DNA from 3 places in the Martelella sp. FOR1707 genome. Region 1 is predicted to be linked to each of the others. Evidence: predicted binding sites of a transcription regulator. Region 1 holds the regulator's gene; each other region holds the start of a gene.

The links. Region 1 encodes LexA, which represses DNA repair genes until DNA is damaged. Its sites were predicted from a motif close to TGTTCNNNNTGTGTTCNG; they were not measured.
Region 2: a site for LexA is predicted at 3,317-3,334, ahead of V6765_RS05180 (ImuA family protein). Genes of this name have one in related genera too.
Region 3: a site for LexA is predicted at 6,026-6,043, ahead of V6765_RS06720 (ATP-dependent helicase). Genes of this name have one in related genera too.

Annotation. Positions count from the first base shown of each region.
Region 1 is NZ_JBAKFP010000010.1:77,417-87,114, forward strand. Features, by position in the region: gene V6765_RS22565 (ABC transporter permease) at 1-121, opposite strand, end outside; gene V6765_RS22570 (ABC transporter ATP-binding protein) at 111-1,673, opposite strand; gene pcsA (phosphatidylcholine synthase) at 1,835-2,584, opposite strand; gene V6765_RS22580 (UbiH/UbiF family hydroxylase) at 2,778-3,962, shown strand; gene V6765_RS22585 (AEC family transporter) at 4,014-4,958, opposite strand; gene V6765_RS22590 (cytochrome c biogenesis CcdA family protein) at 4,985-5,728, opposite strand; tRNA gene V6765_RS22595 (tRNA-Lys) at 5,968-6,043, shown strand; gene V6765_RS22600 (YrhK family protein) at 6,129-6,902, shown strand; gene lexA (transcriptional repressor LexA) at 7,070-7,777, shown strand; gene V6765_RS22610 (ComEC/Rec2 family competence protein) at 7,731-9,698, opposite strand, start outside.
Region 2 is NZ_JBAKFP010000002.1:280,430-290,127, forward strand. Features, by position in the region: gene V6765_RS05170 (error-prone DNA polymerase) at 1-1,304, opposite strand, end outside; gene V6765_RS05175 (Y-family DNA polymerase) at 1,314-2,783, opposite strand; gene V6765_RS05180 (ImuA family protein) at 2,710-3,291, opposite strand; gene V6765_RS05185 (ornithine carbamoyltransferase) at 3,473-4,339, shown strand; gene V6765_RS05190 (SDR family oxidoreductase) at 4,387-5,130, opposite strand; gene V6765_RS05195 (AraC family transcriptional regulator) at 5,222-6,118, shown strand; gene V6765_RS05200 (bifunctional transcriptional activator/DNA repair enzyme AdaA) at 6,162-6,722, shown strand; gene V6765_RS05205 (methylated-DNA--[protein]-cysteine S-methyltransferase) at 6,719-7,237, shown strand; gene V6765_RS05210 (helix-turn-helix domain-containing protein) at 7,234-8,244, opposite strand; gene V6765_RS05215 (alpha/beta hydrolase family protein) at 8,373-9,392, shown strand; gene V6765_RS05220 (porin) at 9,518-9,698, opposite strand, start outside.
Region 3 is NZ_JBAKFP010000002.1:592,637-602,334, reverse strand. Features, by position in the region: gene V6765_RS06745 (hypothetical protein) at 1-35, shown strand, start outside; gene V6765_RS06740 (OmpA family protein) at 116-766, opposite strand; gene V6765_RS06735 (OmpA family protein) at 900-1,505, opposite strand; gene V6765_RS06730 (efflux RND transporter permease subunit) at 1,610-4,765, opposite strand; gene V6765_RS06725 (efflux RND transporter periplasmic adaptor subunit) at 4,762-5,874, opposite strand; gene V6765_RS06720 (ATP-dependent helicase) at 6,094-8,529, shown strand; gene V6765_RS06715 (tRNA-binding protein) at 8,567-8,908, opposite strand; gene proC (pyrroline-5-carboxylate reductase) at 8,923-9,698, opposite strand, start outside.

The DNA.
Region 1 (9,698 bases):
CCTTGCCGAGCGCCAGAAACATGATCGCCCCGAACACGACGGTCAGCGCGAAGGCGATGACCGGCGAGAGCAGCGAAAACAGCCGCGAGGCGCCCGGGCGTTTTTCGAGTTCAATGCGCATCGGCCGCCTCCTCGCCATGAACGCCGCCCATCAGCAGGCCGATCTTCTCCAGCGTCATCGTCTCCGACGGATAGCTGTCGGACAGCCTGCCCTCGGAAATCACGGCGATCCGGGTCGCAATCTCGAAAATCTCGTCGAGATCCTGCGAGATCACCAGCACGGCCGATCCCGCGCGGGCAAGATCAACCAGCGACTGGCGGATATGGGCGGCAGCGCCCGCATCCACGCCCCAGGTCGGCTGGTTGACGATGATGACCTTGGGCTTGCGATCCAGTTCGCGTCCGACGATGAATTTCTGCAGATTGCCGCCGGAGAGCGAGCCGGCGGCCGGGTCCTCGCCACTCTTGCGAACATCCATGACCTTGGAGATATCGCCGGTGCGCGCCCGCGCCACCGCACGGCGGATCATCTTCAGCGGCCCGCCGGCCAGAAACGTGCCGGCCTCCGCCTCGTTGCGGGCTAGCACCAGATTCTCGGAAAGCGGCATGCTGGTGACGGCGGCGTGGCCGTGGCGTTCCTCCGGGACGAAGGCGGCCCCCAGCGCGCGGCGAAAATTGATGCCTTTCGCGCCGACCGGCTTGCCGTCGATCAGAACGCTCTGCCCGTCCGTCACCGGATATTCGCCCGAAAGCGCATCGAAAAGCTCCGACTGGCCGTTGCCGGCCACGCCCGCGATCGCCAGCACCTCGCCGGCCTTGACCTCGAGATAGATATCCTTCAGCGCAGTGGCAAAGGGCGTGCGCGATGGCGCGTTCAGCCCCTTGGCCTCAAGCAGCACGCGCCCCGTCGTCATGGCCTCGGGCCGCTTGATCTCGGAGACCTCGCCGCCCACCATCATGCGCGCCAGCGATGCCGCCGTTTCCTCGCGCGGCGTGCAGGCGCCGGTCACCTTGCCGTGGCGGAGCACTGTGGCCTTGTCGCAGATTCGCTGCACCTCCTCCAGCCGGTGGGAGATGTAGAGCACGGAGCGGCCCTCGGCCCTCAGCTTGTTGAGCGTCTCGAACAGCCGGTCGGCCTCCTGCGGCGTCAGCACCGAGGTCGGCTCATCCAGGATGATGAGGCTGGGGTTCTGCAGGAGAGCCCGCACGATCTCGATGCGCTGGCGCTCGCCGACCGACAGATCGGCCACATGGGCGCGCGGGTCGAGCGGCAGGCCGTATTCCACGGAAAGCCGACGCGATTCGTCGGAAATCTCGGCCAGCGAAATGCCGGGGTCGAGCGACAGCGCGATGTTTTCCGCCACCGTCAGCGCCTCGAACAGCGAGAAATGCTGGAAAACCATGCCGATGCCGAGCTTGCGCGCATGGGCCGGCGCTTCGATGCGCACCGGCTCTCCTTGCCAGACGATCTGGCCCGCCGAAGGTTCCAGCACGCCGAAAAGCATTTTCACCAGCGTGGATTTGCCCGCGCCATTTTCCCCAAGCAGGGCGTGGATTTCACCCCTGGCGATTTCGAGATCGATTCCATCGCACGCGGCGAACGTGCCGAAATACTTCGTGAGACCGGAAACCGCCAGCAGCGGTTGACCCGCCGGTTTCTTTACTTCGTCCAAACCGCCCTCCGGCCGCCGGCACTGCACCCGGGCGCTACATGCGCGCCCTGCCCGCCATGGATTGACTAAAAATTAGGACTTCCCCTGCCCTGCGTATAAATGAAGCACAAACCCCGGTGGATGCGCAACGGTTTTGGCCGCTCCGCAAACAGATTCTTCGCTCAAAATTCGGCGCGCGTTTCCGCAGCCCGCGCGCCGAGCTTGGGCAGGAACTGCAGCACCGCGCCGATAACGTAGAGATAGATGCCGCTTGCGACGAACAGCGCCTCGATCAGTTTCGGCGCGTCAAAGGAGGCAATCAGCGCATAGAACCCGGTCGCGCACCAGATGCCGAAGACGCTCAGATTGAGGGGGCGCAAGCGTTTGACGCGAACGGGATGCAGGAACTGCACGGGCGCGAAGGTGAGCGCCACCGACAGGATCACGATCGCCATCGCGACCAGCGAGGACGGCTGAATGACGAAAAACGAGAACACCACCATGTTCCAGACCACCGGAAAGCCCGAGAAGAAGTTCTCGCCGGTCTTCATCCCGCTGTCGGCGTAATAGATCGCGCTGGAAACCACGATCAGCGCGGCGGCGACGAAGGACAGCGGCTCGCCGATCATATGCGATTGATAGAGCGCGAAGGCGGGTAGCAGCACATAGGTAACGTAATCGATGATGTTGTCGAGCATGACGCCGGACCAGCTCGGCAGCACTTCGGAAACCCTCAGCCGCCGGGCGATCGGCCCGTCAATGCCGTCGACAAGCAGCGCCAGCCCGAGCCACCAGAACATCGACACGAATCGCCCCTCGGCGGCGGCCACGACCCCGAGAAAGGCCAGGAACGAGCCCGAGGCCGTCAGGATATGGACGGAAAAAGCCCTGATTTCCGCATATGGCACTTTTCGCTGAGTGAACAATCCCATTCGATATCCGTTTGCTGCGTCGTGCGTTGCCGGCCTTTTCCGCCGGACGATCCGGCATGCCTACCGAATTTCGGTCAAGAATGCACCAGATGGATGCGATGCGCGAAAAAAATCTTGGCTTTCCAGAATTTTTCGCAGCAGAAACAGCCTTGCCGCATTATATCGGTATCACAACAAATGACGAGGCTCGATTATGGCGGAGCATGAAATTGCAGTGATCGGCGGCGGACCTGCCGGTATGATTACGGCGCTGTCGCTGGCGCGTGGGGGGCGCCATGTCGCCCTGGTGGCGCCCGCCCAAAGCAGCGGCGACCACCGCACCACCGCGCTTATGGACCACTCCATCGCCTTCATCAACCGGCTGGGCCTGTGGAAGGACGTCAAACCCGGCGCCGCGCCGCTCAAGACCATGCGAATTATCGATGGCACCGGCCGCCTGCTGCGCGCGCCGACCGTCAGCTTCCGCTCCGCCGAGATCGACCTCGAGGCCTTCGGTTACAATATTCCGAACACGGTGCTGGTCGAAAAGCTTTCGCAAGCCGTCGAGAACGAGGCCAACATCACCCAGTTCCGCGAGGCCGCAAGCGATATCGACATCGGCAAGGATGCAGTCGCGATAACGCTCGCCTCGGGTGACAGCCTCAATGCAGCGCTGGTCGTCGGTGCCGATGGCCGCAGGTCCAAGGTGCGCGAAAGCGCCGATATCGGCACCCGGCAATGGAGCTATAAACAGTCCGCCGTCGTTCTGAATTTCGAACACGGCCTGCCGCACGGCGATATCTCGACCGAGTTCCACACCCGCAACGGCCCCTTCACCCAGGTTCCGCTGCCGGAAGCCAACCGTTCCAGTCTCGTCTGGGTCATGGCGACGGCCGATGCGGAGGCCATGGTTGACCGCCCGCCGGAGGAAATCGCCGCGGCGATCGAGGAGCGCATGCAGTTCCTGCTGGGCGCGGTGAAAATCAATGGCCCGGTGCAGAAATGGCCGCTCTCCTCGCTGGTTGCAAACCGTTTCGGCAAGGGCCGGATGGCGCTTGTCGGCGAGGCAGCGCACGCCTTTCCGCCGATCGGCGCGCAGGGGCTGAACCTCAGCCTGCGCGATATCATGCGGCTTTCGCGCATGCTGGACGGCATTGACGGCTCGACCATCTCGTCACGCACCGGCGAGCGCTATGATTTCCTGCGCAAGTCCGATGTCTGGAGCCGGACGGCAAGCGTCGACCTTCTGAACCGTTCGCTGCTGGCCGATTTCCTGCCGGCGCAGCTCGCACGCTCGGCCGGGCTCTACGTGCTCTCCGCTGTGCCGCCGCTACGCCAGTTCGCCATGCGCGAGGGCGTGCAGCCGATGCGCGGCATCAAGGCGCTGTTTGCGGGATAACGTCAGAAAACCGGCATAAGTTATTGTTTTAGATGTCTTTAGACGCCGAATCTAGAACGGAATCGCATCGGCTCCGATCAACGCCAGCAACACGCCGAGCGTCGCCACCGATGCGATTGTCGAGATCAGGATTGTCGCCGAGGCGCGCTCATACCAGATGCCGTACTGGCGAGCGATGACGAAGACGTTGGTCGCCGTCGGAAGCGCAGCCATCAGCACCGCCGCCTTGACCCAGAGCGGGTCGAACCCGCCATGGACCATCATGAACAGATAGACCACCAGCGGGTGGAGGATCAGTTTTGCCGGCACGATATAGTTGATTTCCGCCGGCACCCGCCTGACCGGCCTCAGCGCCAGCGTGACGCCCATGGCAAACAGCGCGCAGGGCGCTGCCGCCTGGGCAAGATAATCTACCAGCCGGCTGAAGGCCTGCGGCATGGCGAACCCGGATGCAGAGACAGCAAAGCCCAGTGCCGTTGCCACCAGAAACGGGTGAAGCAGGGCCCGCAGCACGATATGGCGCACCAGCGAACGCCCTCCCCCGCCGCCGGCCGTCGCCATCACCGTCGGCGCGACGATAAAATGCACCGCGTTTTCGAAGCAGATGATCAGCGCCACCGGAACGGCAGCCTCCTCCCCCAGCGCCAGCAGCGCAAGCCCCGGCCCCATATAGCCGATATTGCCATAGCTGCCGGCAAAGGCCTGGATGGTCGTTTCCCGCACCCCGTTCTTCTTCCACAGATAGCCGATGGCAAACAGTAACAGAAAAACGGAATAGGTCGCCGCAAGATCGATCGACACGAAATCGAGCCGCGTCAGTTGCTCGAACGGCGTGCGCGAGACCAGTTTGAAGAACAGCGCCGGAAGGGCGGCATAGATGATGAAGATATTGAGCCAGGCGGTTCCTTCTTCGGGATGGCGAAAGATCTTCGCCGCGCCGAACCCGATGACGATCAGCCCGAAGAACGGGAAAAGCAGTGCTAGAATATCGGCCATGGCTCCGGTCGCTTGGTGGCGGGCAGCTAGCCGATGCGCGAGAGCACCGGAAAGGTCTGCTGAAACCAGATCGCCATATCGGCAATGAAGCCGAAAAGAAAGGCGACGCCGGTGAGAATCAGCAGCACGCCCATGATTTTCTCGACAGCGCCCAGATGTTTGCGAAACCGCGTCAGAAACCGCATGAAGGCGCCGGAGAAATAGGCCGCGATCCAGAACGGCACGGCAAGGCCGAGCGAATAGACCGCCAGCAGAACCGCTCCGTTCGAAACCGTCGCCTTGGTGGCGGCCACGGCGAGAATCGCGCCCAGCACCGGCCCGATGCACGGCGTCCAGCCGAAGGCGAAGGCGAGCCCCATAATATAGGCGCCTGTCACGCTTGCCGGCTTGCCGCCGCCGTGAAACCGCGCCTCGCGCGAAAGAATCGAAATCCGCAGCACGCCCAGGAAATGCAGGCCCATCAAAATGATGATCACGCCGCCGACCTTGCTCAGAATATCCATATACTGGCGCAGCAGCTGTCCGATGGTGGACGCGCCCGCGCCGAGCGCCACGAAGATCGTCGCGAATCCGAGCGTGAAGAAGAAGGCCGGCAGCAGCACCGCCCACTGGCTTGCCGGCTTGGCTTCGCCGCCGCCCTTCAACTGGTCGACCGAGATCCCCGCCATGTAGCAGAGATAGGGCGGCACCAGCGGCAGCACGCAGGGCGAAAGAAAGGACAGCGCGCCGGCCAGAAGCGCGCTCAGAAGGGAAATATCGCCAATCGACAAGAAACCTGCTCCAACACCTAAGAAATCGGGCGCGGGCGATGTCCGCGCCCCATTCCCGCGGCGACGAAAATGGCCGCGGAATGCGTCCGCGGGTCTTAAACCAGATGACCGGTCAAATCCAATCACCTTTCCGCGCGCCGAAAACCGCCGTATTATCGCTTTGGCGGCGAGATTCCGGGTTGACCTTGGATAAGACCCTTTCTATGTTCCGCCCACTTTCAGCCGGGCATCCGGCTCGGGAGAGCGTAGCTCAGCCGGTAGAGCAACTGACTTTTAATCAGTAGGTCCAGGGTTCGAACCCCTGCGCTCTCACCATTTGTTTTTCAGCCGGTTTTGATTTTCCTTCCCCGCTTCGTTAAAACGCGGCCAAGCGCCAGGCGTATCAATCTCGGGGGACCGCATGCCGCATATGTTCGTCAATCGACCGCGTCTTCATGACGTGATTGCCGATACGCCGGCTAAGCGAAAGAATTTCCGCTGGGAGACGATCAACGCGATGGCCTACCAGGCCGGTGGGCTGATCTTCATTTTCGGCAGCATCTGCTTCTTTCCGGCGCTCTCGGCCTATGCCGATCTTGGCGCCTGGATATTCTTCTTCGGATCGCTGATCTATCTGCTCGTGACCGGCCATGACCTGATCGAGGTCTTCGTTTACGCTAGGCAGCGCAACGCCCCGGAAACGCTGTGGGACAGGCTGGAGGCCTGGGCGGCGTGGACCTATGTCTTCGGAACCGTGCTGTTCGTGGTTGGCAGTATTTTCTTCCTGTCTTCCGTCGACCTTCCCAAGGCCGGCGCTTGGTGCTTCATCATCGGCAGCGTCTTGTTCGTGATCGGCGCGGTGATCAACGTCATCCAGATCGTCCAGGCCGACGATCTCGTCACCCTGCAGATGATGAACCTGACCGCGCTGACCTTCGTGGTCGGCTCGGCGCTCTTTGCCGTCGCTTCGATCCCCTATCTCTGGACGCTTGCCAGCGAGCGCGACGAAACCCTGCTCGATGGTTTCCTGGCGTGGCAATATCTGGTCGGCAGCGTCCTGTTCTTCATCGGCGGCCTGTTCAACTATCGCCGCGCCTATCGCGTCGTCGCCGCAGCACTCGGAAAGCCGACGCCCTATGCGCGCCACCCGCTGAAGCCGCTTGCGCCCCGTCGGAGGAAGCCCTGGGAAAAGTGACCGCTGCCCCAAACCCCGGCCTTGGTTGCCGATTCGCCGCGACCGGGGACAGTGGCCGCGAACGCGCAGCACAGCCCCTGCGTCGCAAGCGCTTCCGCGCACTTGCGGAACACAGTGAGAACATGTATATTCGTTCTGGATTTGTTTCGAAGGGCCAGGGGCAGGAAATGCTGACACGCAAACAACAGGAATTGCTGTATTTCATTCATGAACGGATGAAAGAGACCGGCATTCCGCCGTCCTTCGACGAAATGAAGGAGGCGCTCGACCTCGCGTCGAAATCCGGCATTCACCGCCTGATCACCGCGCTGGAGGAACGCGGCTTCATCCGCCGGCTCCCCAACCGCGCCCGCGCGCTCGAAATCCTGCGCATGCCGGACAGCGCGATCGGCCAGCAGCCGCGCCGGGGCTTCTCGCCAAGCGTGATCGAGGGCTCTCTCGGCAAGAAGCAGGAAGAGCCGAAGGCGCCGGCCAGCGCCAATGACGGCGGCTCGGCGGGGATTCCGGTCATGGGCCGGATCGCCGCCGGCGTGCCGATCTCCGCGATCCAGGAAAATACCCATCAGATCACCGTGCCGGCGGAAATGCTGGGCGCGGGCGAACATTACGCGCTGGAGGTGCAGGGCGATTCGATGATCGAGGCCGGGATTTTCGACGGCGACACCGTGATCATCCGCAATATCTCCACCGCCTCGCCCGGCGATATCGTCGTGGCGCTCGTCAATGACGAGGAGGCGACGCTGAAGCGGTTCCGCCGCAAGGGCGCCTCGATCGCGCTGGAAGCGGCCAATCCGGCCTACGAGACCCGTATCTTTTCGGCAAACCAGGTCAAGGTGCAGGGCAAGCTGGTCGGCCTGATCCGTCGTTACCACTGAAGGTGAGCGTCTCAGGAACCGAGATGACCGGCAGATATTCGCCGGAGCGCCAGTCATAAAGCCGGTGCCTGTTCCACGGGCGGGTCAATGCTCTGACCGATGTGCTGACTGAGATCGTCATCGGGCCGCAGGATGGTTTGGCTGACGGGGGCGGTTGCGCCTTCGCATCCGCGATGCCTCCCGGCAACGGATTGGCATTACCTGCCTGCTGATCGGGTTCGCCGACCCTGCCCGGCTCCGCGACCGAGCGCCGTATGTCGCCGTCGTCCATATCGCGACGGTCGGCCGGCGGCAGCGTGAATTGAAAGGCGCCGTGCTGGCGACGCATTGCTGGCGTGACGAGGTATGCGCCGGAACGGCAGGTCTGGAATCCGGGGCGGTAACGGCTGACGACGATATCGGCATTGTCGCAGGCAAGGCCGGCAAAGGCCGGCCGGTCGACCGTCATGATCCTGCGGCCCATCATGGTCGCATAGCACCACGCATCTTTCTTGCAGCGGAAGATGCCGGGCGTCCGGCCGGCTTCGGTGATCGTATCGCTGAGCGCCCGCGCGGCGCTCGCCATATCCGCTGCTTCGAGCCGCGCGAAACGATCTTCCTCATTCAGCGCCAGTACGCTTTCCTCAACAGGCGGCAGCGTCTCCGCGAGCGTGAGCGCCGTTTCCCACTGCTCGAACACGAAGGATGGCGGCCGCTTCGTGGTGAGCGCCGCGACATCGCCGGTGACGATCGCCACGAGATCGCCGTCGCCAGCCACCAGGATTTGCGGCGGCGGAGGCTCGGGCGGCCAAGAGATCAGCGCGAAGGAAACCGCTATCGGAATCACACCGAAGAGACGCAGACGCGTGCGCAACAACACGAGCGGCAGGAAGCCGGCGAGAAACAGCAGCAGAAACCCCTTCGGGGCACGGCCGGTGGTGAACGCGCCGCCGAGGCTATCGACCCAAGTCGCGGCCTGCATGACCCAATCAAGCCCCCAGCCCATGACGATCAGAAACGGCGCGTGGAGATTGAGCGGCATGGCGATGAGCGATAAAAGCCCGGCCGGCATGACCACGAAGGTGACCACCGGCATGGCGAGCAGATTGCCAAGCAGCCCGTAGCCCGCGATACGGGAAAAATGATGGATGGCGAACGGCGTCGTCGACAGCCCGCCAATCAGCGCGGTGAGCACGATACCGGAGGCTGCGATCCAGAGCCAGCGGAGCGGCCCGCGACTTTGGCGAAACCCGTCAGCGGGCCGGCGCTGCCATGCGCCATAGCCCGCGATCAGCGCCAGCGTGGCGGCGAAGGACATCTGCATGCCCGGCCCCACCACTTCGGCGGGGGTCACGATCAGGATCACGAGCGCGGCGAGCGCCACATTGCGCAGGCTGATCGCCGGACGGTCAAAAATCGCCGCCGCCAGCATCACCGCCAGCATGATGAAGGCGCGTTCGGCGGACACCTGCATGCCCGAGATCAAGAGATAGAACAGTGCCGCCGCAATCGCAGCGGCCGCCGCGATCTTCTTCGTCGAAATCGCCTCGGCCGCGCGCGGCGACAGCGCCAGTAACAGCCTGAGGCTGGAGAAGAAGATGCCGGCGGCCAGCGCCATGTGCAGACCGGAAATGGCAATGATATGGGCAAGGCCGGCATTGCGCAGCGCATCGAGCATGTCGTCGCTCAGCGCCCGGCGCTCGCCGGTGATGATCGCATTGGCAAAAGCGCCGGTGTCACCCGCAAGCACCGCACGAATGCGACCCGCAATGCCATCGCGTATCCGCTCGATCGCAAAACCCGCCCTTGCACTGAGCCCCGGCGCGGGCACAAGACCGGCATCGCTTGGCGGCCCATAGAAAAAGCCCACCGCGCCGATGCCGTCGAAATAGGAGAGAAACCCGAAATCAACCAGGCCGGGCATGACCGGGGCGGAAGGCGG
Region 2 (9,698 bases), on a different contig from region 1:
TAGGTCTTGTAGATGTGCTGGATCACCTCCTCGCGCCGCTCGTGCTCGAAATCGACGTCGATATCCGGCGGCTCGCCGCGATGGCGGGAAACGAAGCGCTCGAACACCATGCCGATCATCTCCGGCTTCACATCGGTGATGCCGAGCGCATAGCAGAGGATGGAATTGGCCGCCGAACCGCGGCCCTGGCAGAGAATGCCCTTGCTGCGGGCAAAGGCGATGATGTCGTGGACGGTGAGGAAATAGGCGGCGTAGCCGAGCTCGCCGACCAGCGCCAGTTCCTTTTCCGCAAGCTCCCGGTTGCGTGCCGGTATGCCTTCGGGATTGCGTCGTTTCAGCCCCTCCCAAGTGAGGCGGGCAAGGCGGGCCTGCGGCGCCTCGCCATGGGCGACTTCGGCCGGATAGTTGAAGGAAAGCTCGGTGAGATCGAAGGTGAGGCGGGCGGCGATCTCCAGCGTGCGGCGGATGGCGGCGGGGTGGTCGCGGAAGATATGCGCCATTTCGGCGGCCGGCTTCAGCCGCCGCTCGGCATTCGGCAGTGCCAGATGGCCGATGGCATCGATGGTGATGTGGTGGCGCATGCAGGTCAGCACGTCGGCGAGCTGGCGGCGGCTGGCGTGGTGCATCAGCGCGTCGCCGACTGCGACCATCGGCGCGCCGGCCTTGTGCGAAAGGGCGGTGAGGGTTTTGAACCAGGCGGCATCGGAACCGTCATAGCGCGGGGCGGCACCCGTGAACACATGGCCGGGAAAGCGGCGGTGCGCCTGGGTGATATGGTCTGTCGCTTCCGCCTTCTGCTCCAGCCCCTGCGGCAGCGCGATCAGAATGGAGCCATCGGCGCCTTCCAGCATGTCACGGAGGTAAAGCAGGCATTCGCCCTTTTGCGCGCGGCGCTTGCCGAGGCTCAGGAGCCGCACGAGTTTCTGATAGGCCGGCTTGTCCTTCGGCAACGCCACGAAATCGACGGGGCTGTCGGCGAGCACCAGCCGGCAGCCGACGATCAGGCGTGGCAGGCGGCGGATCGGCGGCAGGGCAATGGACTTGGCATCGCCGGCCGGCTGGCGCGAGGAGGGATCGATATGGGTCGAAAGCCGGATCGACTGCTCCTCGGCCTGTTTTTCGATCTTGCGCCTGATTTCCTTCAGCGCCCGGAAGGCGCGGACCACGCCTGCGAGCGAATTGCGGTCGGTGATGGCGATGGCGGCAAGATCCAGCTCGGCGGCGCGGATCACCATCTCCTCCGGATGCGAGGCGCCGGTGAGGAAGGTGAAATTGGTGGTGACGCATAACTCGGCATAATCCATGGCCGGGCCTCAGGCGAACAGGCCATGGACGAACCAGCCGGGGGCCTGCGGGGTGTGGAACATCCACAGCCTCAGCCCCTGCCGGGTGTCCACCCGCCAGTAATCACGAAGCCCCGAGCGCCAGGCCTCGTCCGGCCGCCACCATTCCGGCGCGATCCGCTCCGGCCCGCTGCTTGCAGCCGTCTCGAACCGCATGCGCCGCCAGGAAAAGCGCGAGGGCGGGCGGCGGGCGGCGTCGCTGGTCACCGGCTCGGGCGGGAACATGCGCAAGGGGCGGGGCTGGTCCATGCGCCATTCGGCATCCACACGGCCATAGGCGGCGGGGTTTTCGGTAAAGCCGCGCTCGGGAATATGGCTCGCCACCGGCTGGAAGCGGACGATGTTGTCGAGACCGATGCGGGCACCCAGCCGTGTGACGAGGTCGTCCAGCGCCTCGCCCTCCACCAGCCCGCCTTCGCCGATCTGCTCGGCGGGCAGGCCTTCCACGCCGCGCGCCTCGAGCCGGATCCGCTCAATGCCGAAACCGGCGTCGATTTCGCCCACGGGACGCTCGAACAGGCGCAGAATGCGCGGCGCATCGCGCATCGGGCGGGCGAGGCGCAGCGTGACGGTCTGGCGGGTCTGGTCGACGCGCTCCACGGACAGCATAATGGCGCGCGCGCCGGCCTCCCGGTTCTTCAGCCGCAGGCAGAGCGTGTCCAGCAGGCGGGCAAGGGCTGCCATCACGTCATCGACAAGGCCGATCGGCTCTGGAAAACTCATCCGCACGCCATAATGCGGCGGTCCGGAAAGCGGCGACACGGCCTCGCCGCGTGTGCCGAGCGCCTGTTCGAGCTTTTCGATCAGGCCCATGTCGAAGCGGCGGGCGAGGGTGGCGCGGGGCAGGGCCGTCATGTCGGCAATGGTGTTGAGGCCAAGGCGCTTCAGCGCCGTCGCGGTCTTTTCATCGATGCGCAGTGCAGAGACCGAAAGCGGGCCGAGTGCTGCGCTGGTCTTGCCTTCCGGCGCAATGCCGGGGGCGAAATGGGCAAGCGCCCAGGCCGCGCCCCGGGTATCGGCGATGCCGATCCTTGCGGAAAGCCGGGCGCGGGCAAGCCGCTCCTTCATGTCTTCAAGCATCGCCGCCTCGCCGCCGAAAAGGTGGGATGCGCCGGTGATGTCGAGCACCAGCCCGTCCTCGCCGTCGAGCCCGGCATGGGGCGTGTAGCGCGTCGCCCAGCGGGCGAGCATCACGAGGAAGCGCCGGTCCGCGTCGATATCGGCTGGGCGGGTGACGAGATCCGGCACATAGGCGCGGGCATCGGCAAGCCCCATGCCGCGCTCCAGCCCTTGGCCCTCGGCCTCCCGGTTGAGGTCGTGAAGCCGGTCATGATTGCCCTCGCTCAGCGTGACGGCGAAAGGGCCATCAACCGGGCGGGCCCTTAAAACCCGCTCGCTCGGCAGTCTCTGAAACCATATGGATACGACGCGCCGTTTCATCCCAACGCACTGCCCAACTGTTATTTGTTCCTGTTTTGTTCTTTATAATCGACCACTCCTGCAGAGTCGAGTCGGAAGCGGAAAACAGCGGTCTGCAGAGCCAGCGCGTGGTGGCCGCCTGATTGCCGGCGCCTTCGGGATGCAGCGAAAGCCCGATGCTACGGCCGCTTTCGGCGGCAAGTTGCAGCCGGCGTCCCGGGGTGAGCTCGATCGGCTTGTCCACCTCCATGACGACGAGGCCGACGGCGCCCGAACGCAGGCCCTCTTCGGCGGCGGCCAGCGTTTCCGTCTGGTCGGCGGTGCGCGCCAGGATGATTTCGCGCGGATCGAAAAACGCCGAAAACGCCACCGGATTGATCTCCTCGGCAAACCATGACGGCTTGATCCACAGCACCGTGCCGCCGGTGACGCCGGAAAGCGCTGCGGCAAAGAAAGGCGCGCCGGGGCCGGAAGCATCATGCACCCGGCCGCGCTGAAGCGGAAATATGGCCGAAAATTCATCCTGCATGGGCGGATGATATAGCGGATCGGATGAGAATGAAAAGGGAACATCTTACCTCCCTTTCAACTGTGATGCGCGTGACCGGTGGTGGCACGGACGAAAGACTGGGCATGTATCTTGACTTGGCGTTGTCATCTGGCCCGGCTAGCATGCCCAGCTTTACCGCATGACGGAGGCGAAGAGGAAGATGACACCGGAACGTGATCTGATTTCCCTTGAAGACCTGACATTTTTCGATATTGAGGCGCTGGTCGAACGCGCTGAGGCCTTAGCAATAGCAGGCCGTGATCTGCCGCAGAGTCTTTCGGGCACAAGGGCTGCGCTCATCGTCAATGATGGCGGATGGCGCAACATATCTGCTTTTGAGCTCGGCATCGTCGGTATGGGCGGGCAATGCGTGCGCGTTCCGCTGGTGCTCGGGGCGCGAGAGGCGACGGAGGATATCGGAGCCTATCTCGACAACTGGTTCGATATTCTCATCGCCCGTGCGCCTGATCTCACCCTCCTGCAGGATCTTGCCACCGCCGCCAAGGCTCCTGTCATCAATGCACGCACACGGCAGAACCACCCGTGTGAGACGCTGGGAGATCTTGCCTTCTACTGGCATCGTCACCACCAACTCGCCGGCATTAAGGTCGTGGTGGTTGCGCCTGAGGCCAATATTCTGGGCTCATGGATCGAACTGTCGCGGGTGGCTCCGATCAATGTGGTGCAGCTTTATCCTGAGGCTTGGCATGCCGCCCACAGCGCAGGCGGACGCTTTCGGGCCAGCACGGACATGGCTGAGCTCAAGGATGCGGATATCATCGTCACCGATTGCTGGCCGACCGACGCGGGGGATGCTGTGTTGCCCTATCAGATCACAGGTACGGTTTTGAATTCACTCGGTGGGAACGTCGAATTCATTCCGTGTCCGCCGGTCGCAAGAGGGCGGGAGGTCTCGGCGGACGCCATGATGCATCCACGATGTCGGGTGACAGAGGCCAAAACCTTCCTGCTCCATGTTCAGAATGCTGTGCTGGAATGGTCACTCGGAAAGCCTGCGTTTTCCTGACCGGCACCATCCTCACACCGTACTCATTACGTCAGTCCGTCCTACTCTCAGGCCTGCTCCGCCAATGCCACGGCATCCGCGCCCGCCGGAAAGCGCAACTGGCCCGATGTGTCATGCACCGCTCGCCAGACCGCCTCGGCGACATCGCTTTCCTTTGTCGTTAGCGGCGGGTTGGCAAAACCTGCGAAAATGGGGGCGGCGTAGTCCGCATAGGCTTCGGGAATCAGGTCCATGACCGGGATATCGGTATTGGCGGCGAATTGTGTCGTCGGCGCATAGCCGGGTTCCACCAGTTTCGCGCTGATGCCGAAGGCGCCGAGTTCATGGGCGAGCGAGCCGGTAAATCCCTCGATCGCCTGCTTGCTGGCGGTATAGGCGGCGGCGAGCGGCATCGGCGAAAGCGTCACGCTGGAGGTGACGTTGACGATCATGCCGGTTCCGCGCGCCCGCATGCCGGGGATAACCGCCTGCGTCATCGCCATCACGCCGAAGGTGTTGGTTTCGAACACCTTGCGGATATGGGCCATCGGCGTTGCCTCGAAGGCGCCGACAACGCCGATGCCGGCATTGTTGACGAGGACGTCGATCGGACCGGCCGCTTCGATGGCAGCAGCGATGCTGTCAGCATCGGTGACATCGAGCGCCAGCACGCAGATGCGCTGTGACGCGGGAAAAAGCGCCGGGCGCGGGCGGCGCATCGTGGCGATGACGTTCCAGCCCTCGGCGTGGAAGTGGCGGGTGGTCTCAAGCCCGAAACCGGATGAACTACCGGTAATCAGAATGGTTTTCATGTCGATCTCCTGTGTTGACGGGATCGATATAACCTGCGTTAATCGGATTATCTTCGATCATTAGTCCGGTTTTAATTTGAGATAGTCCATAATGGCGGATCCGCTTTCCGATGTTGTCCGGCTTCTGAGGCCCGGCGCGGTGTTTTCGAAAGGCATTAGTGGTGCCGGCCGCTGGGCCGTGCGCTATGCGGCCTTCGGCCAGCCGGGGTTTTGCGCGGTGCTTGAGGGACGCTGCCGCCTCGCTGTTGATGGCGAAGAGCCGGTGGTACTCGAGGAGGGGGATTTCGTGTTGCTGTCCACGACGCCCGCCTTCACCATGTCCGGCATGGAACCGGCGCATCCGGTCTTCATCGATCCGCACGCCAATCCGACGTCCGACCTGCCGGTCCGTTATGGACGGCAGGACGGGCCGGCCGATCTACGGCAGTTTGGCGGCTGGTTCAGCTTTGCCTCGCCCGATGCCGGCCTTCTCGTCTCACTTCTGCCGCGCATGATCCATATCCGCGGCGTTTCGCGGCTTGCGCAGCTCGTCCGCCTCGTGGGGGAGGAGGCGGCGCAGGAAAATGCCGGCCGAGACCTCATTCTCGAACGTTATGTCGAAATCCTGCTGATCGAGGCGCTCCGGGCCGTGCCCGCCGAAAGGACACTGCCCGGTCTGCTCAGGGGGCTTGCCGATCCGCGGATTGCGGCAGCGCTTCGGGCCATGCATGGCGCGGTGGACCAGGCCTGGACCGTGCCGGACCTTGCCCGCGTCGCCGGCATGTCGCGTTCGGCCTTCTTTGATCGCTTTGCCCGCACGCTCGGCACCCGGCCGATGGAATATCTCGCTGCCTGGCGCATGAGCCTCGCTAAGGATCTGCTCAGGGGCGGCGGCCACTCGCTGGATGAGGTCGCGGAGAAAGTCGGCTACAGCTCCGCAAGCACTTTCAGCACCGCCTTCAGTCGCCATGTCGGCGGTCCGCCCGGCCGTTTTCGGACCTCATCATGACATCACGCTCGCCTCGTAAATCGGCTGCTGCTAACATCGACCCATGTTAGATTTCGACACATGTGAAGCGGCGCGGCAGGCGCGTGATCCAGCGTATGACGGCAGGTTCTTTACTGCGGTCAGGACGACGATGATCTATTGCCGGCCGGTCTGTCCGGTGAAGCAGCCGCTGACGAAGAATGTCAGCTATTTCCCGACGGCGGCCGCATGCGAGCGGGCGGGCTATCGGCCATGCCTGCGCTGCCGGCCGGAAACCGCACCGTTTTCGCCGGCGTGGAACGGTACGCGCACCACGGTCGAGCGGGCGCTGAAGCTGATCGGGGAGGGGGCGCTGGATACCGGCACGGTGGAGGACCTTGCCGAACGCCTTGGCGTCGGCGCGCGGCATCTGTCGCGGCTTTTTGCCGTTCATGTCGGCGCCTCGCCATTGCAGACGGCGCAGACGCTGCGGATCGGCCGGGCGAAACGGCTTCTTGACGAGACGGCGCTGCCGGTCGCGGAGGTGGCGGCGCGCGCCGGCTTCGGCAGCGTCCGGCGCTTCAATGCCGCGTTTGGGCGGCTTTATGGACGGCCGCCCTCGGCGATCCGGAGACCGGCGCGATGAGCGGTTTGTTCTATACCTATATCGACAGCCCGGTGGGCGCTCTGCTGGTCGCGGGCGATGACAACCGGCTGCATTTCATTTCCTTCCCCACCGGCCACAAGGCCTTCGGGCCGAAGCCGGACTGGCGGCGCTACGACGCGCCGTTTGCGGAAGCACGGCGTCAGCTCGACGCCTATTTCGCTGGCGAGTTGAAGACATTCGACCTTGCCTATCACCTGTCGGGCAGCGGCTTCCAGAATCGCGTCTGGGAATTTCTGGCGACGATCCCCTATGGCGAGACCACGACCTATGGCGCGATCGCCAGGACGCTCGGCGATGCCAATGCCAGCCGGGCGGTGGGCACCGCCAATGGCAACAATCCGCTGCCGATCCTGCTGCCCTGCCACCGGGTGATCGGTGCCAATGGCGCACTCACCGGCTTTGGCGGCGGGCTGCCGACCAAGAAATTCCTGCTGAAGCTAGAAAACGCGTGGGAGGAGCCGCCGCAAGCGGACCTGTTTGCCGGGCGTCTTTAGAGGCTTTCAGGAAGCCGGGTCGCCTTCACCCAGGCCGAAGGGCTCTTGCCGGTAACCCTCTGGAACTCCCGATTGAAGTTCGACTTGGTGTTGAAGCCGCTTTCCAGCATGGCGGTGGTGACGCTGTCGCCGGAAGCGAGCCTATCGCAGGCATGGTCGATCCGAAACCGGTTGATGTGGCGCGAGATATTCTCGCCCGTCGCACGGTTGAGCGCTGCCGAAAGTTGCTTGGCCGGCATCCGCATCCGCCGGGCAAGGCGCGCGAGGGTTAGCGAAGGCTCGAGATAGAGCTTTTCCTCTGTCAGCAACCCGTCAAGCCGGTCGACGATCGCGCGGTCGCCTTCCTCCGGAACGGGCGCAGCGGCGGGTCGTGACGGGGCCTCCGTTTCAGTCTCTCCGAATGCGTTAGGCGAAATGCTGAGAAGACCAACCGAAAGCAGCGCGCAGGAGGTGAAGATGGAGATGATCAACTGCGCCCATCCGGGGTTATCCGAGAGAAAGGCGAGTGCGATCAGGCTGTCGCTCAACGCCGAAACAAGCAGGCTGACGGCAATGCCGGTCCAGAGCCACAGCGGCTGGCGTCCCGCTTCAAGCCGCGCCAGCGGCAGCGCATCGCCGCCCGATTTCAGCACGTAGAGGATCGCTCCGCCATAGGCGAGGAAGATGATCGGCAGGATGATATCGATGGTGGCGGGCGCGAACAGGATGCAGAAGACGGTGAAGGCCGGGACAAGCAGATGGAGGCTGTCGCGGGGCTTTACGGATCTGAGGAACGCGGTCTGGAATGTCAGCCAGGCCAGAACCGGTATCAGCGTGGCCGTCGCCGGCTGGACCGGCCGGAGCTCCGAAACGCCATAATATTGCAGGGCCGCGACGATCAGGCTCTGCACCGCGCAGGCCGAGAGGAACACGATCACCACCGGCGGTCGTTTCTCGACCGTCAGCACCCGCAGGATCAGAAAACCAAGCACCAGAGCGGTGACCATCGGGACCGGCAAAACCAGCATGTCGTCTCCTTCATCTGGCGGTCTGATAGTTCATAAACCGGTTCCGGGCGACCTGAAACCGGATTGAGGACGATGAAGGGCAGGAAAAGCGAAAGAAGAGGGCGTCTCAACCCGAACGGATTACGCCCATGAAACATATTCTTCTCGCCCTCATGCTCTCCACTGGTCTTGCTGGTCATACCTTCGCAACGGAAGACCTGCCCGGCTACGAGCGGCTGACACTAACGCCCGAGCATCGCGCCCGGCCGGTTTCCGCCGCGCTCTGGTATCCGGCCGGAACGCGTAGCTATGCCGGCCGCGTTGGTGATGGCCCGGTCTTTTACGGCACACGCGTGTGGATGGGGGCGAAGATCGCCGAGGGACAGTATCCGCTGTTCGTGTTCTCCCATGGCTCCGGCGGCAATATGGATAACAGCGCCTGGCTGTTCTCGGCTTTGGTCGAAAAGGGGGCGATGGTGCTTGCCGTTAATCATCCGGGCAGCACGTCTGGTGATTCCTCGCCGCGGGCCTCGCTTTATCTCGACCGGCGCGCAGGCGATATTTCCGCCGCGCTCGATACGCTGCTTTCCGATCCCGTGCTGGGCCCGCATGTGGACCGGTCGCGGATCACCGCGCTCGGCTTTTCGCTCGGCGGCGCGACAGCGCTCAGTCTCGGTGGCCTGACATTCGACGGTGACGCCTACGGCGACTACTGCCATGCCAACCCGGATGCGACCGATTGCGAATTTCTCGCCAAGGGCAATGTCGACCTCGATCATCTGCCCGAGGGCTTTTCCGCCGCTGCTCGCGATTCGCGAATCGACCATGTCATCGCTATCGATCCCGCCTTCACCTATGTGGCGACAGAGGCAAGCGTGGCGGCGGTGACCGTGCCGGTGTCATTCATCAATCTTGGTGATCGGGACCGGTTGAAGACCGGTGATGTTTCGGAACAGGGCAGCAACCTCGCCAACCGGCTGAAGGATTCCGACTATCAGGTAATCGCGCCATCTTACCACATCACCTTTCTGGGCCTGTGCAAACCGGAGGGCGCGGCGTTTCTCGCCGAAGAACAGGACGATCCGGTCTGCACCGATCCGGACGGTGTGGACCGCGCCGATACCCACGAAAGAATCATTGAGGCCGTCGCCGCCTCGGCCGGGCTGTAAGAGCTGCGGACTGCTGCCGGACTTGGACGACCAACGCCCGCATTCCTCAAAAAAATACCCCCGGAAGCGTTGCCGCTCCGGGGGTAGTGCAGGGCCCGAAGGACCCTGCGATCTGTTTGCGTGACTTAGAAGTCGCGCTGCAGACGGAACCAACCGGCCCAGTAGTCATCAGCGTAGTACTGATCAGGCGTGTCGGTGTACTGTACGTTCAGCTTGGCGCTCAGGCCTTCGACGATCGTGTAGTCGAACAGGGCACCAGCGGACCAGAAGTCTTCGTTGTCGGCACCCGGAACGTTAGCCGAGGTC
Region 3 (9,698 bases), on a different contig from region 1:
CCGGCAGGATGCCCGTCAATCTCAGGCTGCGGTAAAACAAAAAGGCCGCGCCGTGCGCGACCTCTTTTCACGAAGTACGATACGAAAAAGGCGGCCCGACGGCCGCCTTTTGCCGTTACATCTTGACGGCGGAGATCTGGATCTCGACGCGACGGTTCTGGGCACGGCCTTCAGGCGTGCTGTTCGAAGCGATCGGGTTCGAGGGACCAAAGCCGACGGCGGAGATGCGGTTGCCGCTGACGCCGCTCTGGATCAGATAGTTGCCGACGCTGTTGGCGCGATCCTGCGAAAGACGCTGGTTGTATTCGACCGAACCGGTGGAATCTGTGTAACCGTTGACGTTGACCGCCGTGCGGTCGTACTTGCGCAGCACGGTCGAAACGGCGTTCAGCGTCGAGTAGAAATTCGGCAGGATCGTGTATCCGTCCGTCGGGAAGGTAACGTTGCCCGGCATGATCAGCGTCAGCATGTCGCCGTTGCGGACCACGGAAACGCCGGTGCCGGCGAGCGCCTGGCGGAATTCCCGCTCCTGGTTGTCCATATAGGCGCCGATGCCGCCGCCGGCGATCGCGCCGAGCGCGCCGCCGATCGCGGCCCCCTTGGCGTCGCCGCCCACGGCAAGGCCTGCCAGCGCGCCAAGCGCGCCGCCGGCGAGCGCGCCGGTTCCGGTGTTGTTGTTGACGGTCTGGCCCGAATACGGGTCAGTCGTCGTGCAGCCGGCAAGGAAGGCAAGGCCTACGGCTGCGATGGTGATTTTCTTCAGCATGGTGTCCCTCAGAGTTGAAAGCTTCGCCAACGTTGAAGCCGTTTCTTTGCGGCAATCATATGGCGCTAATGTGCGGCTTCTCGCAGGCAATCCCACAATCAGCCGCACATGTTGTCAAGATAGCGCAGCCGCCTCAATTGGCCATAGGCGCCGCGGTGACCGGCGCGGCGGCCGTGGCGCCCGCTGCTGCCGGCGGCGCGATCCGTACTTCGACGCGGCGGTTCTTGGCGCGGCCATCGGCGGTGTCGTTGCTCGCCACCGGATCGGCCTTGCCGTAACCCACGGGAAGAATGCGCTGGGGGCTGATACCGCGCTGGATGAACGCGCCGGCGACAGCATTGGCGCGCTGCTGCGACAGTTTCAGATTATAGGCATCCGAGCCGGTGGAATCGGTATAGCCGTTCACGTCGATATCGGTGGCGCTGTATTTGCGCAGCAGCGCGGCCGCGGTATCGAGCGCGGGAATGAACTCGGGAACGATATCGTATTTGTCGGTCTCGAAGGTGATCGAGGACGGGAAGATCAGCGCGATATATTTCGGCGTCCGGATGATCGTCACGCCGGTATCCTTGAGCTGGTCGCGGAACGCCTGCTCCTGGCTGTCCATGTAGGCGCCCGGATCGGAGACGGAAATATTCGTCACCGACACTTCCTGCGGCGCGACGTCCTCGCCGCCTGTCGACGCACATCCGGCAAGCAGCAGCGTGCCCGAAAGAGCAATAGCGATGGTCCTGATCATGGTGTTCCCCTCTGTTCTCGAAATGCCGGTGCACCCGGCCGGTCCCCATAACAACAGCATGGCGGATGATTCCGCAAGCAGCGCATGACGATTTCCGGCCGATGCTAATGGTGGCCGAGCAATGTCGCGTCGTGCATCTCCGCGTTCAGACGGCGCTCCTCATCGACCTTCGGTTTCGAGAACCGGGCAAGGATCAGATAGGCCACCGGCGTGATATAGAGCGTCACGATGGTCGCAAAGCCGAGCCCGCCGACGATCACCCAGCCGAGCGCGATCCGCGCTTCCGCACCCGCACCCGACGCCAGCACCAGCGGAATGCCGCCGAGCACTGTCGAGATCATCGTCATCATCACTGGCCTCAGACGCAGAAGCGTCGCATGCTCGATCGCGTCGCGCACACCCTCGCCCCGGTCTCGGAGCTGGTTGGCGAACTCGACGATCAGAATGCCGTTCTTGGCCATCACCCCGATCAGGAGCACCAGCCCGATCTGGGAATAGATGTTGAGGCTGGTGCCGGTCAGAAGCATCGCGATCACCGCGCAGCCAATGCCGAACGGCACGGTCGCCAGAATGATCAGCGCGCTCCACACGCTTTCGAACTGGGCCGACAGCACCAGGAACACGATGATGATCGCGAAGCCGAACACCATTGTCATGCCCGAGGCGTTCTCATCGAGCGCGGCGGCTTCCGCCTGTGCCTCGACATGGGCGCCGGGCGGCAGAAGCGGTTCCGCGATCTCGACCAGCCGCTGATAGGCCTCGCCCAACGCGACGCCCTCCCCGAGGCTGGATGACAGTGAAACCGAAGGCTGCTGGTTTTCGCGCTCCAGCGTCGGCGCGATCGATTTTTCCTCCAGCGTGGCGATGGTGGACAGCGGCACGATCCGGCCGTCGCCTGCCTTCAGGAATATGTTCCTGAGATCGGTCGGGTCATCGACCTTGCGGGTGTCGGAGCGAAGCTGCACGTCATAGGATTCGCCATCGATGAACACCTCGCCGACCGAGCGTCCGTCGAGCAGCGCCCGGAGCGCCTGCGACAATCCGGCGATATCGATGCCGAGATCGTCGGCCCTGCGGCGGTCGAGCGTCAGCGCAAGCTGTGCCTGCGAGGCGTCGTTGCTGAGACGCGGGGCGGAAAACATCGGGTCGGCTTCCATCGCGGCCACGATTTCGGACGCGGCGACCGCGAGCTTCTCATGCGTGGAACCCACCAACGCGACGCTGAGCCCGTTGCCGCCGCCCCGGATATTCAGCGAATTGGGTTGGAAGGCGAAGGCGCGCACGGCCGGTATCTGGCCGGCGGCCATGTTGACATCGCCGGCGATCGCGCTCTGCACCCGCTCGCGCTCGCCCCAGGGGGCCAGCGTCATCACCATGAAGCCGCTATTGGTGTTGCTGCCGAAGCCGGAGATCGAGAACACGCTTTCGATCTCGCCGCTGTCGAGCAGCGGCTGCAGGCGCTCCTCGACCTGCTGGATGCGGTCGCGGGTATAATCGAGGCTGACGCCTTGGGGCGCCGAGACCCGCATCAGCAGCATCGAGCGGTCCTCGCGCGGCAGAAGTTCGTTGGTAATGTTGGTATAAGCGAGATAGGCGCCGAACATCAGCAACGCGCCGAAGGAGAGCACCACCAGCGGGGCGGACAGCGCAAAGCGCAGCGAATGCGCGTATAAGCGGTTGAAACCATTGCCGAACCGGGTAGCAAGCCCGGGTCGGGTCTCGGAATGCTGGACCAGGATGCGCGAAGCCAGCATCGGGCAGAGCGTCAGCGCCACGAAGGACGACAGCATCACCGCGAAGGCGAGCACGAAGCCGAATTCGCGGAACAGGCCGCCCGCCTGCCCCGGCAGGAAGGAAAGCGGCACGAACACGGCGGCAAGGGTTGCCGTGGTGGTGATAACCGCGAAGAAGACCTGGCGGGTGCCGAGCACGGCGGCCGCGCGCGGGCCCATGCCGAGCGCGCGCAGGCGCACGATGTTTTCCAGCACCACGATTGCGTCATCCACCACCATGCCGGTGGCGAGCACGATCGCGAGCAGGGTCAGGATATTGACCGAGAAGCCGGCGAGATAGATCGCGGCGAGCGTGCCGACCAGCGCCACCGGCAGCGTGATCGCCGGAATGATCGTCGCCCGCCAGTCGCGCAGGAACAGGAAGATGATCGCCACCACGATCAGCGCGGCAAGCGTCAGCGAGCGGACCACCTCCTCGATCGATCCGGAGATGAACACCGCGTCGTCGCTCGAAACCCGGATCGTGGTGCCTTCCGGCAGGTTCGGCCGGAGTTCGTCGACGACCCTGTGCACGCCCTCCGATATCTCCAGCGTGTTGGATTTGGCCTGACGCACGATGCCGAGACCGATGCCCGGCTGGCCGTTGTAGCGCAGCGCGGTCGCCGCCGTATCCGGACCGAAGACGACGGTCGCCACATCGCCGAGGCGGACATTGTCGGCGACCTTCAGATCGGCGAACTGTTCCGGCGTGGTGAGGTCGGCTGTCGCGCGCACGCCAAGCGCCTGGGTGGTGCTGGTGAGCGAACCGGCCGGCACGTCCCACGACATGTCGGAAAGCGCATTGGCGAGATCGGCAACCGTCAGACCGCGGCTGGCAAGCGCTGCCTGATTGATATCGATGCGGAAGATCTTTTCGCGGTCGCCATAGACCGCGACATCGGCGACGCCCTGCACGGCGGCAAGCCTGTCCTCGATATTGTCTTCGACATATTTGGTCAGGTCATCGATATCGAGCGTGGATGAGGTGACCGCCAGCCGCAGGATCGGCTGCGCATCCGAATCCGCCTTGACGATGCGCGGCTCGTCGGCGTCATCCGGCAACTGCCCCTCGACCCGGCCGACGGCATCGCGCACGTCCATCGAGGCGACATTGATATCGGTATCCTTGCTGAATTCGAGCGTCACCCGGCTGGAACCCGTCTGCGATTGCGAGGACATCGACTTCAGCCCGGAAACGCGCGCAACTGCCCCTTCGATGACGTCGGTGACCTCGCGGTCCACCGTTTCGGGCGATGCGCCGGAAAACGTGGTGCGCACGGATATCACCGGCTGGTCGACATCCGGCAGTTCGCGCACCTCGACGCCGAAATAGGCGGCAAGGCCGGCGACCACGATCAGCGCGTTGAACACCAGCGCCATGATCGGCCGGCGCACGAAGAGCGCGGTGAAGCCATGCTCGGTGGCATGGTCTACGCCTGTCTCCTGAGCCTCGTCGTGCTTGTCGCCGGGTGGGACCTCCTCGCTCATGACGACGCCTCCGCGTTCGCCTCACGCACCGCCCCGCCCTCGCGCAGGCGCTGGATGCCCTCGATGATGACGGGATCGCCCTCTTCCAGCGCGGCATCGACCAGCACCAGATCGGGATCGCGCTGGATCACCCGGACGCGGACCTTGTGCGATGCGCCGTCGGCAATGCGCCAGACATAGGACCCTTCAGAGTCCCACTGGATGGCGAGCGGATCGACGCCCGGATATTCATCGCCGGGAAACCGCATCGTCACGTCGAAGGACATGCCGGCCCTGAGCGCATCATTGTCATTATCGAGGCGCGCGCGCACGGTGAAGGTGCGGCTTGCGGGATCGATCCGGTTGTCGACCGCCTCGACCACGCCGTCAAAGCGCTTCTGGGGCGCTGCGACCAGACTTGCCTCGACCGGCGCGCCGGGCGTCACGGCGGTGGCGAAGCGCTCCGGAACGTCGAAATCGACGAGGATCGCCGAGCGGTCGTCAATGGTGACGATCTCCGAGGAGGTGGTGACATAGTCGCCGACATTGACGCCGACGATCCCGGCGACGCCCGAAATCGGCGCGACGATCTGCCGGCGAGCGAGGTCGAGTTCAGCTGTCTCGAGATCGAGCTTTGCGGATTTTTCGGCGATCTCGGCGTTGTAGACTTCGAGATTGGAAATGGAAGAGCTGATCTTGCGGTTGATCTCGGCCTGCCGGGCGGCGCTTTCAAGCGCGACCTCGGCAAGATTGCGCGCCAGAACCTGCTCGCGGTCATCGAGCTGGACGATGACGTCGCCCTTCTCCACCCTGTCGCCGGAGGATATGCTGATCTCGGTGATCGTGCCGGCCTGTTCCGGCAGCAGCGTCACCGACTGGATCGCCGCACCGCTGCCGATCGCCGTGAGCTGGTCGTTGACCGTGCCGATCGTGACCGGCGCGGTGACAACCTGAACGGCGCCGCCGAAACCGCCGCCCCGTCCGCCGGACGGGGGTGTGGCTGCGTCCTGATTTCCGACAATTCCAACCGAGGCTAGAAGCGCGCGGCCGTCCGGCGCGAAATAGAGCCAGGCCGCGGCCCCGACTGCCAGAACGCCGAGACTGACGGCAAGCTGTTGATAAAGACGCATTCATGACCTCGGACTGGCAACTGGGGCGGGATTCCTGTCACCGAAGTATCGTTATCGTTTCCGCCTCCGCAAGTCGCCAGATCAAACCTCACCAAATTGTAATGTTACCTCCGCCCGGCGGCGCGTAATCGGTGGCCGGCATTGCCGGGGATGTGCTTTTTTTGTTCTCATTTCCCGCGCCGCCTTCACCTTTGGCATGCAAGCCACTAGATTGGCCTCATGACTCAAGGTGACGACAATATTCCGTTTTTCGACGAAGACGACGCGCCGCAGCCCGCAGCGCCCGCCCGCTCCGGCCTTGCCGCAAGGGCGATGGCCGCGCGCCGCGCGCCGGATGCGCCCGATTATCTTTCAGGACTGAACCCCGAGCAGCGCGATGCCGTGGAAACCACGGAGGGACCGCTTCTGGTGCTTGCCGGGGCCGGCACCGGAAAGACCCGGGTTCTGACCACCCGCATCGCCCATATCCTGGCCTCGGGCAAGGCCTATCCCAGCCAGATCCTCGCCGTCACCTTCACCAACAAGGCCGCGCGCGAGATGAAGGAACGGATCGGCGCGCTGGTGGGCGGCGCGGTCGAGGGCATGCCCTGGCTCGGCACGTTTCACTCGATCGGCGTCAAGCTCCTGCGCCGCCACGCCGAGCTTGCGGGGCTGAGATCGGACTTCACCATTCTCGATACCGACGACGTGCTCAGGCTGCTCAAGCAGTTGATCCAGGCCGAGGGGCTGGACGACAAGCGCTGGCCGGCGCGCCAGTTCGCCGGCATGATCGACAACTGGAAGAACAAGGGCCTGACGCCAAAAGCAATCGCGGAAGGCGATGCCCGCGCCTTTGCCAATGGCCGCGGCCGCGAGCTCTATCAGGCCTATCAGGACCGGCTGAAGACGCTCAACGCCTGCGATTTCGGCGATCTTCTGCTGCACCCGATCGAGCTGTTCCGTCAGCACCCGGATATTCTCAAGGAATACCACCGCCGCTTTCGCTACATTCTGGTGGACGAGTACCAGGACACCAACACCGCGCAATATATGTGGCTGCGGCTGCTCGCCCAGCGCCCGAGCGGAGACGAAGGCCCGATCAATATCTGCTGCGTGGGCGATGACGACCAGTCGATCTATGGCTGGCGCGGGGCGGAAGTCGACAATATCCTGCGCTTCGAAAAGGATTTCCGGGGCGCCAAGGTGATCCGGCTGGAGCGCAATTACCGCTCGACCGCGCATATTCTGGGCGCCGCAGGCAATCTGATCGCCCACAACGAAGGCCGTCTCGGCAAGACGCTGTTCACCGAGCGCACCGATCCCGACGACAGCAAGGTGCAGGTCCATGCCGCCTGGGATTCCGAGGAGGAAGCCCGCGCGGTCGGCGAGGAGATCGAGCAGTACCAGAAGAAGGGCGAAGCGCTGAACGACATGGCGATCCTGGTGCGCGCATCGTTTCAGATGCGCGAATTCGAGGACCGGTTTGTCACGCTGGGGCTCAACTACCGCGTCATCGGCGGCCCGCGCTTTTACGAGCGCCTCGAAATCCGCGACGCCATGGCGTTTTTCCGCCTGACCTGCCAGCCGGCCGATGATCTGGCGCTGGAGCGAATCATCAACACGCCGAAGCGCGGCCTTGGCGATGCCAGCGTACGCAAGGTCCACGACTATGCCCGCGCCCGCAACATTCCGATGCTGGCGGCCGCGCGCGAGCTGATCGACACCGACGAGCTGAAGCCGAAACCGCGCAAGGCGCTGTTTGACGTCGTCACCCAGTTCGATCGCTGGCAGGACCTGTTGGAGACGACGCCCCATACCGAGCTTGCCGAGCAGATTCTCGATGAAAGCGGCTATACCGAGATGTGGCAGAACGACCGGTCGGCGGAAGCGCCGGGCCGGCTCGAAAACCTCAAGGAGCTGATCCGCTCCATGGAGGGCTTCGAGAGCATGCGCGGCTTCCTCGAACACGTCTCGCTCGTGATGGACGCCGACAACAACGAGGATCTCGACGCCGTCTCGATCATGACGCTGCATTCGGCCAAGGGACTGGAGTTCAAGACCGTGTTCCTGCCGGGCTGGGAGGAAGGTCTGTTTCCGCATCAGCGCGCGCTGGATGAAAGCGGCCGCGCCGGGCTGGAGGAAGAGCGCCGGCTCGCCTATGTCGGCATCACCCGCGCCAAGCGCCACTGCCATATCTGGTTCGTGTCCAACCGCCGCATTCACGGGCTCTGGCAATCGACAATGCCATCGCGCTTTCTCGATGAGCTGCCGGAGGCTCATGTCGAAGTTGGCGAGACCGAGGTTTCCTATGGCGGCTACGGCCAGTCGCGCTTCGACAGGGCAGAGCCGTTTTCCAACACCTATGCCACGCCCGGCTGGAAACGCGCCCAGGGCAACCGCTCCGATGCCACACGCGACAACTGGGGCTCACGCTCCGGCCACGCGGTGGAGCGGATCGGCTACGGCGAAAGCGGGCCGCGCGGGCGCACCATCGAGGGCGAGCTTGTGGCGCGCTCCACCGGCGAGGAGTCTTCCGCCTATGCCGTCGGCGACCGCGTCTTTCACATGAAGTTCGGCAATGGCAACATCGCCTCAATCGAGGGCAACAAGCTGACCATCGATTTCGACAAGGCCGGACGCAAGCGCGTGCTGGACGGGTTCGTGAAGCCGGTTTGAACAGTAGGCCTGATGTTTAGAGGGGACGCGAAAGCGTTCAGTGCAACCGGACGCCGTTCGCAACCGGCTTGTCGACGCCTGCGAGCACAACCGCGCCGGCGTCATCGGCAAAGCCCAGCGTCAGCACTTCGGAGCGCACCGGGCCGATCTGGCGCGGCGGGAAGTTGACGACGGCCATGATCTGACGGCCGACCAGTGTTTCCAGCGTGTAGTGAACGGTGATCTGCGCGGAGGACTTCTTCACGCCGATCTCCGGACCGAAATCGATCTTCAGCTTGTAGGCGGGCTTGCGCGCCTCGGGAAAGTCTTCGGCCTCGACAATGGTGCCGACGCGGATATCGACTTTCAGGAAATCGTCGAAAGCAATCTCGTCGCTCATTGGGTGCCCTCCGATCAGCCGGCCAGTTCCTGCGAGCGCTTGCGAGCGGCCTCCAGCGCGCGGTCGAACACCGGCTGCAGGCCATCTTCCGCCATGAGCTGCTCCAGCGCCGCCGCCGTAGTGCCGCCCGGCGAGGTGACGTTCTTGCGCAGCGTGCCCGCATCGTCTTCAGAGGCATCCAGCAATGCGCCCGCGCCGGTCACCGTGCCGCGGGCAAGCCGCATGGCGAGATCGGGATCGAGCCCCAGCTTGCGCCCGGCTTCGGCCATGCATTCGACCAGATAGAAGGCATAGGCCGGACCGCTGCCCGACACCGCGGTGACGGCGTCGATATCGGCTTCCTTCTCCACCCATTCGACCTTGCCAACGGCGGCAAGCAGCGTATCGGCGACCGCCCTGCCCGCCGCGTCGACCTTGTCATTGCCGAAGGCGCCGATCATGCCGCGACCGATCATCGCCGGGGTGTTGGGAATGGTGCGGACGATCGGCAGCGCGCCGAGGCGTTCCTCGAAATAGCCGAGCGTCTTGCCGGCGGCGACCGAGATCACCAGCGTATCGTGATCGATCATCGGCTTGACCGTATCGAGCACGGCATACATCACCTGCGGCTTGACCGCGAGCACGAGGATCTTCGCCTTGATCGTGTCGGAAGCCGCGACCGCGTGGCGGATGCCGCTTCTGTCGAGCAGGCTCTTGATATTGTTGGAGGGGTTCGGATCGATGACGGTGATCGCCTCACGCTTCAGCCCTCCGGCGACCCAGCCGGACAACATCGCGCCGCCCATATTGC